2 regions of the Collinsella sp. AF16-8 genome follow, and region 1 is predicted to be linked to the other one. Evidence: predicted binding sites of a transcription regulator. Region 1 holds the regulator's gene; the other holds the start of a gene.
What was found. Region 1 encodes NrdR, which represses ribonucleotide reductase genes. Its sites were predicted from a motif close to AAACACNATATATNGTGTTT; they were not measured.
Positions count from the first base shown of each region.

Region 2: the regulator NrdR is predicted to act here: its motif matches at 2,798-2,817, upstream of nrdD (anaerobic ribonucleoside-triphosphate reductase).

Region 1 covers NZ_QRXX01000006.1:36,968-43,228, reverse strand. Annotated here, with positions in the region: gene miaA (tRNA (adenosine(37)-N6)-dimethylallyltransferase MiaA) at 1-266, shown strand, start outside; gene hflX (GTPase HflX) at 266-1,555, shown strand; gene DWW73_RS06360 (heparan-alpha-glucosaminide N-acetyltransferase) at 1,540-2,244, opposite strand; gene lexA (transcriptional repressor LexA) at 2,244-2,888, opposite strand; gene DWW73_RS06350 (LysM peptidoglycan-binding domain-containing protein) at 3,052-3,501, shown strand; gene nrdR (transcriptional regulator NrdR) at 3,553-3,996, shown strand; gene dut (dUTP diphosphatase) at 4,001-4,444, shown strand; gene DWW73_RS06335 (glycosyltransferase) at 4,903-6,204, opposite strand.
Region 2 covers NZ_QRXX01000008.1:53,680-59,940, forward strand. Annotated here, with positions in the region: gene buk (butyrate kinase) at 1-662, shown strand, start outside; gene DWW73_RS07910 (MFS transporter) at 737-1,936, shown strand; gene DWW73_RS07915 (hypothetical protein) at 2,037-2,504, shown strand; gene nrdD (anaerobic ribonucleoside-triphosphate reductase) at 3,073-5,295, shown strand; gene nrdG (anaerobic ribonucleoside-triphosphate reductase activating protein) at 5,722-6,261, shown strand, end outside.

The DNA.
Region 1 (6,261 bases):
ATGAGGTCCGCGGTCTTATGGCCCAGGGTCTGGGAGATGCCCTGACGTCGATGCAGGCAATTGGCTATAAAGAGATCATTGATGCTTTCAATGGCGTGATGAGCATGGATGAGGCTCGCGAACTCATTAAGATGCGTTCGCGTCGTTATGCCAAGCGTCAGCTTTCGTGGTTTAAGCGCGATGACCGTATCGTGTGGTTTGATATGGATGAATGTACGATCGATGAGATCGTTGAGGATATCCTGCATCGTATTGAGGCTGCCTAATGCCCCGTTTCCCCCTTGTTCCCACGGCACCCGAGCCCGAGCGTGCCATTTTAGTTGGTGTTGAGTGGCGCGATAATGCATGGCCGCTCGATCGCTCGCTTGATGAGCTGGAGCGTCTTGCCCACACAGCTGGTGCCCAGTGCGTGGCACGCTTGTCGCAGCGTTTGGTAAAGCCGTATCCTAAATCGTTTATCGGTTCCGGTAAGGTTGAAGAGCTGTGCGGCCTGGTGCATCGCATGGATGCCGATGTCGTTATTTTTGACGACGACCTGACCCCCTCGCAGCAATCCTATTTGGAGAAAGCCGTGGGCGAGCCGGTAAAGATTATCGATCGTACTGCACTGATCCTGGATATCTTTGGCCTGCATGCTCAGACGCGTGAGGGACGCCTGCAGGTACAGCTGGCACAGCTTCAATATTTGTTGCCTCGCCTGCGTGGCATGTGGAGCCATCTCGCTAAGGAGCAGACGCGCGGCGGCATCGGCTCACGTTTTGGTCAGGGCGAAAGTCAGCTCGAGGTCGACCGTCGCCTCATTCGTAATAAGATCGCTGCGCTTCGTCGTGAGCTCAAGCAGGTTGAACAGCGTCGCGATGTTCAATCCAAGAGTCGCATTGAGTCCCCGGCGTTTCGCGTCGCGTTAGCCGGTTATACCAATGCCGGTAAATCGACGTTGCTCAATCGTCTGACTGGCTCTACGGTACTTTCGCAGGACAAGCTGTTTGCTACGCTCGACCCGACGACGCGTTCGTATCGCCTGCCCGGCGGTCGCGGCATGACGATTACCGATACCGTCGGCTTTATTCAAAAGCTGCCGCATGGCCTGGTCGATGCCTTTAAATCGACGCTGTCCGAGGTGTTGGGTGCCGATCTAATTCTCAAAGTCGTAGATGCGTCTGACGAGGACTATGAGCGGCAGCTGGAGGCTGTCGACCGCGTGCTTGATGAGATCGGCGCCGGAGAGCGTTTGACGCTGACCGTATTCAATAAAATCGATCTTCTCGATAGCGTCGATCGATTGAGTTTCCGTCGTCGCTATCCGGAGGCCGTTCTGTTCTCGGCCCAAACGGGCGAGGGGCTCGACGATCTCGTCGACCGGATTGCTCGCGAGGCAGCTGCCACCGATGTGTTGCTCTCCGCTGATATCCCGTATCGCGAGGGCGCTCTCATCACGCTGGTGCATGAGCAGGGAACCCTTCTGCATGAGGAATATCTCGAGGACGGCGTTCGCATTGTGGCGAAGTTGCCGGCTCGTATTGCACCGCGGCTCGAGCGTTATCGCACCGAGTAGACGAGCTCCAAAATGCCCAGAATGATGGGCTGATGCAGCAGATAAAAGGGGAGAGCGTGACGTCCAAGCCTGGCGAGCGCCGGCAGGGGGTTGACGTAGGCCCAGCTAGGGACGGTCTTATCGATACTCTTCGCTATGTGTGCGGCGAAGTATCCTGCAAGATACATAAAGATAAACGGGATGATGGGGTAGTAATCACCTGAGACAAACCCAGGGCTCGGAAATCCCAGCCACGCCAGGTAGGGGACAGGGTAGATCGTTTTGGGGATGCTCCAGGTGATGGCGAACAACACAAGGCATAGGGGCATGCCCCATCTTGCCGTTATCTTCTTAAGGACGGGATCGGTCAACGCCACGATGCCGGTGCATGCGGCCATGCAGTAGATGATGCCAAAATTAACCGAATCGTCGACTGAGACAAGTGTTGTTGCCAACCAGACAACGAGTGCTGCTAAGGCGTATTTAGCGGCACGATTGATATTGTTGCGCGAAAGGGTGCACATCCAACCCGCGATAAACAAAAATACCCAGCTGATGCTGGCGCGCCAGATGTCTTGAAAGACTGACTGGGTAAACCAGGGCATATCCCAGCCGTACAGGTAGGCGAGATCATAGCAAGCGTGAAAACCTGCCATAGAAATCATCGTAAACCCGCGGACGGTATCAAAGATGGTTATGCGTTTTTGCATTACGAGAATCGGCGCATCAAGCCGACGACTTTGCCCAGGATAACGGGATTCGTTGCATAGATAGGTTCCATGGTGTCGTTCTCGGGCTGCAGGCGTACGCGTCCCTGCTCCTTGTAGAACGTCTTGACGGTCGCTGAACCATCAATCATGGCCACGACAATTTCGCCGTTCATGGCACTCTTTTGTTCACGGACGATGATGTAATCGCCATTGAAGATGCCGACATTGATCATTGAGCTCCCATGTACCTCAAGGATAAAGGAACCCTGATCAGTGGCGATTTCGGTCGGGATAGTAAACGTGTCTTCGATATTCTGCTCGGCCAGAATGGGAATCCCGGCCGCGACGCGACCAACGAGCGGTAGCGAGACCGTTCCGCGAGGTGCGGTGGGCTCGTCAGATTTAGAAATTGAGACAGAGGAACCGTCCTCGTTAAAGAGTTCCAGGGCACGCGGCTTGGTGGCATCGCGCTTGAGCAGCCCGCGCGCCTCCAGGGCAGAGAGATGGGCGTGCACGGTGCTTGGGGAGGAAAGGCCCACGGCAGAAGCCATCTCGCGCACGCTGGGCGGATAACCCTTCTCCTGCTGATATTCCTTGATGAAGTCGTAAATTTGCTGCTGACGCTTGGTAATTTTGCGAGCCATCAGGGCATCCTCTCTACCCATGTCAAACAAATGTTCGAATTTTGCTTGACAGGAACAACTGTTCGAAGATAATAATAACCGAACATTCGTTCTCGCGCTAGACATTTTTGTCCGCGCGGCTTGATAAAACTGTTCTCAGCAAAACACGCGAGAGGAGAACATGATGAACGCAACGAATATGGTCCAGGGAAACCTCGCCCTTAAGCTCGAGACGCCTGCAGAACCCACTTTTACGGTTGTTCAGGGTGGCCGCTCCGGCTTTCAGCCTTTGACCGTAAAGCCTGCGCGCAATCAGCAGGCTGTAGTCGCGCCGGCCCGCGTTGCCCTGAAGGTTCCGACGATTGTCGCCGTCGCCGTTGCGCTTACGCTCTTCTTTGTCCTCGCTACGTCGGTCTTTAGCGCTCGTCATGCCGTGTATGCCGAGTCCGTTTCCAACGTTACATACGAGACCATTCGCGTTCAGCCTGGCGATTCTCTTTGGTCGCTTGCCGAGGAATATCCAATCGAAGGCCTTTCCACGCAAGAGACTTCCGACATGATCCGTAACGTCAATCATCTGGAGCATGGTTCGCTCGCCGCCGGTGCGCATCTTAAGGTTCCTGCTCGTTCGTAATCATTATCGCGCTGCGCATGGTACCCTTGTTATCGTTTAAGAGGAGGTACCATGCGCTGTCCCAAATGCGGCAAGGCACATACCCGCGTCGTTGATTCCCGTATGCAGGAGTCAAATAACACCATTAAGCGCCGCCGCGAATGTTGCTCGTGTAACTATCGTTTTACAACGTTCGAGCGATGCGAAGACCCAATCGAGGTCATTAAGTCAGACGGAACCAAGCAGCGGTTCGATCGCAATAAGCTGCTCGTCGGCTTGATGCGCGCCACCATCAAGCGCGATATCGACACTAAGAAGCTCAATGAGATTATCGATGACATCGAGGTTGAGCTTCGCTCTCGCACGCTGACGGCCGTCACGTCCCATGAGTTGGGTGACATGGTGCTCAAGCGCTTGGCCAAGATCGACAAGGTTGCGTACATCCGTTTTGCCTCGGTCTACCGTGATTTCAAAGACGTCGATGAGTTTCTGCAAGAGCTCGACAAGCTAAGGTGATTCCATGTCCAACATTTCCGTCAACATAAAGCGTCTCGACCCCACCGTCGAGCTTCCCAAATACGCCCATCCCACCGATGCCGGCTTGGATCTACGCTCCAACGAGGACTGCGTCCTGAAGCCCTTCGAACGCCGTCTGGTCTCTACGGGGCTGGCCATCGCCCTGCCCGATGGCTACGCCGGCTTCGTCCAGCCACGCAGCGGCTTGGCCATCAAGCAGGGCCTGTCTATAGTCAACACGCCGGGCCTCATCGACGCTCACTACCGAGGAGAACTCAAGGTTATCCTCATCAACCTGGATCCCACCAACGACATCCAAATCAACAAAGGCGACCGCATAGCCCAACTCGTCATCCAAGAAGTCCCCACGGTCAACCTCGTAGAAGTAGAAGAACTAGACAAAACCGACCGAGGCAAAGGAGGCTTCGGCTCCAGCGGCGTCGCTTAAACTCAATCGTCCGCTCACCAGTGGGAGGGGCCTATATATCATCCCGTGCTCAAACATTCTCGCGGGGCGCTCGTATCCCTCCCGCCTGCCTCTCACACATATCATTCCATGCTCAAACATTCTCGCTTCGTTTCGCTCGCTGCGAAACTGCGCGTGGAACGATATGTGTGAGAGGCAGGCGGGCGGCTACTCGCTTGAAAAAATATTTACATTCTAGTAAGCCAATGCGACAAAGGAACAATCCCTTTGTCGCATTGGCTTACTGTATTTAGATTTTCCGGTTTCGCCTTTGAAGGTTCTAGTGGTGGGGAATCTGGTATAGCTGCTAGTACGTAAACGCAGCTTACCTGCGGGAGGCCCCTATATATCGTCCCACGCGCAGTTTCGCAGCGAAGCGAGAATGTTTGAGCATGGGATGATATATAGGGGCCTCCCGCAGGTAAGCGGACATAAAGACGCTAGCGGATATGCGCGGGTTTTCCGCCCCAGTAGAAGCGACAGAAGGCTCGTTTGCGCTTTTGGGGTTTGCCTACGAGCTCCATGGTTGCGATGGCTATGTCTTCGGCTGCGTGGGGGCGGCGTAGTACTTCGCCGTTGATGAGTAGGGCTTTGAGTGATTCGGGATGGTCGTGCAAGTGACGTAGGGTAACGATGAGCTCTCGTGCGGTGGTGACATGCATGCTGGCGCCCATGCCGGTGAGCATGGTGGTGTTGGCCTTTTCCTGGCCATAGGACTTGCCCAGCAGGATCATCGGCAGATGTGCGCATAGGCACTCGGTGACGGTGAGTCCGCCCGATTTGAGAATTGCCAGGTCGCAGCCGTGCATGAGGGCCGCCATGTCGTCGACATAGTCCAGCACCGTGACGTTTTCGAGCTTCATGGCATCGAAGAGTGTCTTGAGGCGGGCGGCGTATTCCTTATCCTTGCCCGGCAAAAAGACAAAGTGCATGTCTTCGAAGCTGCGTAGGAAGGGGAGGGTGCGGTCCATCTCCGCGCGAAAGCGAACGTACGGTTGAGGCAAGCTGGCACCTGCCATTACCAGCACGACGGTCTTGTCGGTGGGGAGGTTGAACTTAGCTAGCTCTTCCTCGCGATCGTAATCCGTGTCGAATCCGGCGCGAATAGGAATGCCGGTAATGCGAATCTTTGTCTCGAGCACCTCGCGCGGACGCAGCGTTTCGGCCATAAATTCGTTGGCAACACAGAATAAATCGGTGTCCTTGTGGGGCCACCATCCCTCGACTTCGTAGTCGGTCGGTACGCAGATGACCGGATAATCGATACCCGTAATTACGCGGGCGCCCACGGCAACATTGGCTGCTGTGATGTGCGTTGCAACCACGGCTATGGGCCTGCGGCTACGAATATATTCGTTGAAGGCGGGGAACATAATTCGCGACCATGCCGTTCCGCCACCCCAGAGAAGATGTCCCGTAAGCGTATATCGCCAGGTCAGGTCGTAAATGGGGCGCGTGGCTCCCGTAAAAGAAGCCGCGGTCTTATTGCCGTCGAATTTAATACGTCCAAAATCAAGGATATCGAGCACTTCAATCTCAATATCCTCGGGGATGCCATTGGTGCCGCGGATGAGGTCGAATGCCTGCGCTATCGCATTTGCGGCGGCCTTGTGGCCCGAGCCAACGGAGGCGTGCACGATGGTCACGAGAGGTTTTTGCTGAGCCAGGAGCGTGGTTTGCTCCGATTGAGGAGTGCTGTGCGTGAGCAGGGGAGCGTCGTCACTCGTCTGCGCCTGGTCCATCGATAACTCCCCTTCAGCTTTGTAATACGGTTTTATCATTGTAGTGCATGAGTGTCA
Region 2 (6,261 bases), on a different contig from region 1:
TTAAGGGCGTGTATCGAAACGTGCACCTGCACGCCCTTAATCTTAAAGAGACCGCCATCCGCCATGCGGCAAAGCTCGGTCGCGCATATGACGAGTGTAACTTTATTGTTTGTCATATCGGCGGTGGCATTTCGATTTCCGCTCACCTTAAGGGCAAGATGGTCGACGGCAACGACATCGTCGGCGGCGAGGGCCCCATGGCGCCGACGCGCTGTGGCTCGGTCCCCGCAATCGAGGTCGCGAAGTATACGGCGGAACATGGCCTCGACGTTGCCCGCGCCCATTGCATGAAGACCGGTGGCTTCGTTGACCTTTTGGGTACGTCCGATGCCATCGAGGTGTGTGAACGTGCCGCTGCGGGCGATAAGGCTGCAGCACGCGCTTGGGATGCAATGGTTTACCAAATCTGCAAGTGGATTGGCGAGATGGCCTGCGTGCTGAAGGGCGACGTCGACGGCATCTTGCTCGGAGGCGGCATGGTCCACAGCAAGGAGCTCGTTGCTTCGATTGAGGAATGCTGCTCTTGGATCGCTCCCGTATCGGCTTATCCCGGCGAGTTTGAGCTCGAGGCGATGGCGTCTGGCGCCTGCCGCGTGCTCGATGGTGTCGAGGAAGCGCTCGTGTACAGCGGAGAACCCGTGTTCACCGGATTCAACGACTAATAGTGCTGTGTTTGGGGCGGCCGCTGGTGATGTCTGGCCGCTCCGACCCTTTTCTTTAAGTGTAAGGATGGATCATGGATAAAACCAAGATCAAGTACCTGGTGGGCATTTACGCAGCCGCCATGTGCATCATGGGCATGCTCGTGCCCGTCCCTATCGTGGCCTCTGTTGCGGCGGCATTTCCCAACGAAAACATCGCTGCCGTCCAGATGATCATCGGCATCATCCCGTTGATGATGGCGTTGTCCGCCATGCTCGTCTCTTCACAGCTTGCCTCTCGCGTGTCCAAGAAGAAGACGACGCTCGTCGGTCACATTATCGTGATGCTGGCAGGCGCCTCGGTGCTGGTGTTCCACGACTCGCTCGGCCAAGTCTTAGCGGCTTCTGCTGTCATGGGCCTTGGTCTCGGCGCCGTGCAGAATTCAACGGACGCTCTTATCGCGGATTACTTTGGCGGAAAGCAGCGCTCGTTTGTCATGGGCATCTACTCCACTTTTGTTGCACTGGGCGGCATTATCTGGACGATGGTTTCCGGCATCTTGGGTTCTGCCGAGTGGTTCCACAGCTATGCGGCGTACTTCATCATGATCATTTTCATCGTAATCGAGGCTGTTTGCCTTCCTGAGGGTCGTCTTGAGCCCAAGCGCAAGGTCAACGTGTTTGCCAATATGCCTAAAGAGGTCGCGATTATCACGCTCATGAGCTTTGTGTTCGTACTTACGTTCCAGCTCTTCAGCTCCAACGTTTCGCTGCTTGTTGTAGGTCGCGGCTTTGGCGGTACCGTGGAGGCCGGTCTTGCCTCTACCGTTATGACCGTTGCCGGTATTGCGGCTGGTCTTTTGGTCGGTCCGCTGTTTGCCAAGTTTAAGAACCTGGCTATGCCGATCGCGTGGGGCGTGACGCTCGTCGGCCTGGGCCTGACGCTGGTTGCGCCCGCCTTTATGGTGCTGTGCGTTGCGGGTTTTGTCGTTGCGCTGGGCAAGGAGACCTACGTGCCGCTGGAGGGCAATTTTGCCGCCGGCAACTCTGCCCCCGAGGGACGTGCGTTTAACCTCGCCATTGGCATGGCAGGTATCAACTTTGGCATGGCATTGTCTCCCATTGTGTTTGAGGCCGTGACGTCGCCGTTTGGTGCAACGATTGACCAGAAGTTCATCGCCGGCATGATCGTCTGTGCGGCTTGTGTCGTCTTTGGCGCCATTAAGTATCGCAAGCTCACCCCGGCCCAGCTTGCCGAGGCCGAGAAGATGGCGGCCGGCGGCGAGGCGGAGTAGCCGCTCGAGTAGTTGCTTTGCCGTACATCATGTTTTATCGGGGCCGCCGACATATGCCGGCGGCCCTCTTTCTATCAATGACTTTGAAAGGCTTACGGCTATGAAGTTACCTGTCAGGCGCGTTATCGGTATTCTCAACGGCTTCTTTAACCCGCTATTGCTCTGCGCGTTTCTCCCCATCATTGAAGGGGCGCCTGGCTTGGATCTGACGGGCCCCACGGGCTTTTGGGGACAACTCATCGTGGCCACGGTGATCGCCGAGGTTCTGAGCGCACTCCCGCTGTTTGGCAAAACGGTTGGTATGTGCCTGGACTTTTTTGGTTTTGAGCAGGGGAGTGCATCACACAAGATCGCCGGTACGGTCATCGGTGCCACGCTCCTTTTTATGGTGATCGGTTTTGGCGAGATTGCCTTCCAGGGAGGATTCGGAACGATTGAAGGCCGTACGTTCTTCGCGCGTTGGGCCGGCCTCGTCACAAAGGGATGGGTCTTTGTGGTTATCGCCGGCGTGCTGCTCGATCCCTTTACAGCGGCTCTCGGCCGCATGATGGTTCGCGAAGAGAGGTAATAGATCCTCGCCTATCGAATGCCGGCGGACGGGGCGCCGGGGCTGTAGTCTTCCGAGCGTTTACAGTCCTGTCGCTCCGTCCGCCGGCATTCGACCGCAACATGTTGGTCAAGCATAATCTTTTGGATTCTTTTGGCGTGAGCGGCTTGGTTTTGGTAGGATTTGTCAGCGGCGCGGTTGAGGGGGTTTCAAAACTGCCGTGCAGGTAGTCGAGCTGATAACGTTTTAGCACTCTGCCAAGAGCCCTTCATTTTTAATGCGTTTGCAAAATGACTAATTGCTTTGACCTGCTGAAACACTATATGTTGTGTTTGACCTAAAAAAAGAATACAGGATATAGATGCCTCTTTGTCGTATGATAGATGGCGGACAGAGAACGAAGACCTTAACTGCCTCTTTTGAACGTGTCCTTGAGCCGCTTGATCGGCTTCTGGGAATGTCCGCATGGAGGCTTATGGTTTATCGAGAACACAGATTGCGCGACGGCGCCGCAAGACAGGGACAGGCCCTGCCGGGCATCGTTTGGCTCTGAAGCGCAATGAGGCTACGATGCGAAAGAGGCAAGAGGATGAAGATCATCAAGCGCAGCGGCACCGAGGTTGTCTTTGACATCGATAAGATCGTCAATGCCATCCGCGCCGCCAACTTGGAGGTCGAGGAGAGCTCTCGTCTAACCGACCGCCAGGTGGTTTACGCGGCACAAAACGTCGCCGAGGCATGCGAGAACGCGGGCCACACCGTTTCGGTCGAGGAGATCCAGGATTTGGTCGAGGACGAGATCATGCGTCTCGACTGCTACGAGGTTGCCCGCCACTACATCATCTATCGCTATGTTCAGAGCCTGAAGCGCCAGAAGAACACGACCGACGACAAGATTTTGTCGCTGATCGAGTGCAATAACGAAGAGGTCAAGCAGGAGAACTCTAACAAGAACCCGACCGTCAATTCCGTCCAGCGTGACTATATGGCCGGCGAGATTTCCAAGGACCTGACTCAGCGTGTGCTGCTGCCCCAGGAGATCGTGGATGCCCACAATGAGGGCCTGATCCACTTCCACGATTCCGACTACTTTGCCCAGCACATGCATAACTGCGACCTGGTGAACCTGGAGGACATGCTCCAGAACGGCACCGTTATCTCGGGCACGCTGATCGAGAAGCCGCACAGCTTCTCGACTGCCTGCAACATCGCGACGCAGATTATCGCCCAGGTTGCTTCCTCCCAGTACGGCGGCCAGTCTATTTCGCTGACCCATCTCGCCCCCTTTGTTGAGGTGAGCCGTCAAAAGATTCGCGGCGAGGTTGCCCGCGAGCTCGAGGAGCTCGGTGTTTCGGCATCTGCCGAAAAGGTCCGTGAGGTCGTTGAGGACCGTCTGCGTGACGAGATCCGTCGCGGCGTCCAGACGATTCAGTATCAGGTCGTGACCCTTATGACCACAAACGGCCAGGCGCCGTTTGTGACGGTCTTTATGTATCTCAACGAGGCTCGCTCAGCGCAGGAGAAGCACGACCTTGCCATGATTGTGGAGGAGACGCTTCGTCAGCGCTATGAGGGCGTTAAGAACGAAGCCGGTGTGTGGATTACCCCGGCATTCCCCAAGCTTATCTATGTACTCGAGGACGATAACGTTCACGAGAATTCCCCGTACTTCTACCTGACCCAGCTGGCTGCCAAGTGCACCGCCAAGCGCATGGTGCCCGACTACATCTCCGAGAAGAAGATGCGCGAGCTCAAGCTGTCTAAGGGCGAGACCGCCGGCAACGGCGATTGCTACACCTGCATGGGTTGCCGTAGTTTCCTGACGCCCGACCGTTCGGGCAACGGCTTTAACAATGTCGCCAACGCGCTGAACTATGACCCGACCAAGCCTAAGTACTATGGTCGCTTTAACCAGGGTGTTGTGACCATCAACCTGCCCGATGTCGCGCTGAGCTCGCATCAGGACATGGACAAGTTCTGGAAGATCTTCGATGAGCGCCTTGAGCTGTGCCATCGTGCCCTGCTGTGCCGTCATGAGCGCCTGATGGGCACGCTTTCGGATGCCGCGCCGATTCTTTGGCAGTACGGCGCCCTGGCGCGTCTGAAGAAGGGCGAGACGATCGATAAGCTGCTCGTGGGCGGCTATTCCACCATCAGCCTGGGGTATGCCGGCCTGTATGAGTGCGTCAAGTACATGACGGGCCACAGCCACACCGAGAAGGAGGGCACGCCCTTTGCCATGGCCGTCATGCAGCGCATGAACGACAAGTGCGCCGAGTGGAAGGCCGAAAGCGATATTGACTTCTCGCTGTACGGTACCCCGCTTGAGTCGACGACCTACAAGTTCGCCAAGTGCCTGCAGCGTCGTTTTGGCATCATCCCGGGCGTGACGGACAAGGGCTACATCACCAACAGCTACCACGTCCACGTGTCCGAGGAGATCGACGCATTCGACAAGCTCAAGTTCGAGGGCATGTTCCAGCAGCTTTCGCCGGGCGGTGCCATCTCCTACGTCGAGGTTCCCAACATGCAGGACAACCTCAAGGCTGTCATCCGCGTGATGCAGTACATCTACGACAACATCATGTACGCCGAGCTCAACACCAAGAGCGACTACTGCCAGGTGTGCGGCTACGATGGCGAGATCAAGATTGTCGAGGATGACGGCAAGCTGGTGTGGGAGTGCCCCAGCTGCGGCAACCGCGACCAGGAGAAGATGAATGTCGCCCGTCGCACGTGCGGCTACATCGGTACCCAGTTCTGGAACCAGGGTCGAACCGAGGAGATCCGCGACCGCGTGCTGCATCTCTAATAACCATCCCAGGCTGCCCCGTAGCGAGGCCCCGGACCTTTACTCGCTATTTCGGACAGTCCTGGCTCACGACGGAGGCGCCACTGGCGCCTCCTGTTCGTGCGGAACTCATATCGAGCAAAGGTCCGGGGCCTCGCTACGGGGCAGCCAAGTTGACGTAGCTGAGATGCAGTACGCGGTCTGCTCACTCCTCGAAGTTCTTAGCGGAAATAATTCGGGCTGCAGCTGCGATTTACTTGCGATGGCGGTTGAGCCGCAACTCAGTTTTTATTAGACCACGAACCCTATACTCGATGTTCGCTTCGTTCATTGAGTTACCCTTTGCATGAGGTCGGGACATATCGTCCCGCCCGCAGTTTCGCAGGCCGAAGGCCGAGAATGTTTGAGGACGGGATGATATACTCCAGACCCCCAGGAAGGTTACCTATGAACTACGCGAACATTAAGTATTTCGACATTGCTGATGGGGAAGGCGTTCGTACTTCTCTGTTTGTGAGCGGGTGCCGTCGTGGGTGCAAGAATTGCTTTAACTCTGTTGCGTGGGACTTTGCTGCGGGCGAGCCCTTTGATCGTGCCGTCGAGGACAAGATTATCGAGAGCCTCGATCATCCCTTTATTGACGGCCTGACGATTCTGGGCGGAGAGCCCATGGAACCCGAGAACCAGGCGGGGCTCGTTGAGTTTGTCGAGCGTGTTCGTGCCGCTTATCCTGCGGGGTCAGGAAAGACCATTTGGTGTTTTACCGGCGACGCGCTCGAGGAGCTTATGCCGGGTGGTCGTCACCATACTGAGGTGACGGACCGTATCCTTGCCTGCCTCGACATGTTGGTGGATGGCCCGTTTGTTCAGGATCTTTATGATATCTCGTTGCGCTTTAGGGGCTCGAGTAACCAGCGTGTGATCGATATGAACGCTACGCGCGACCGCGCTGTGCGTGAGGGCGTTGCGCTTTGCGACGCTGTGCAG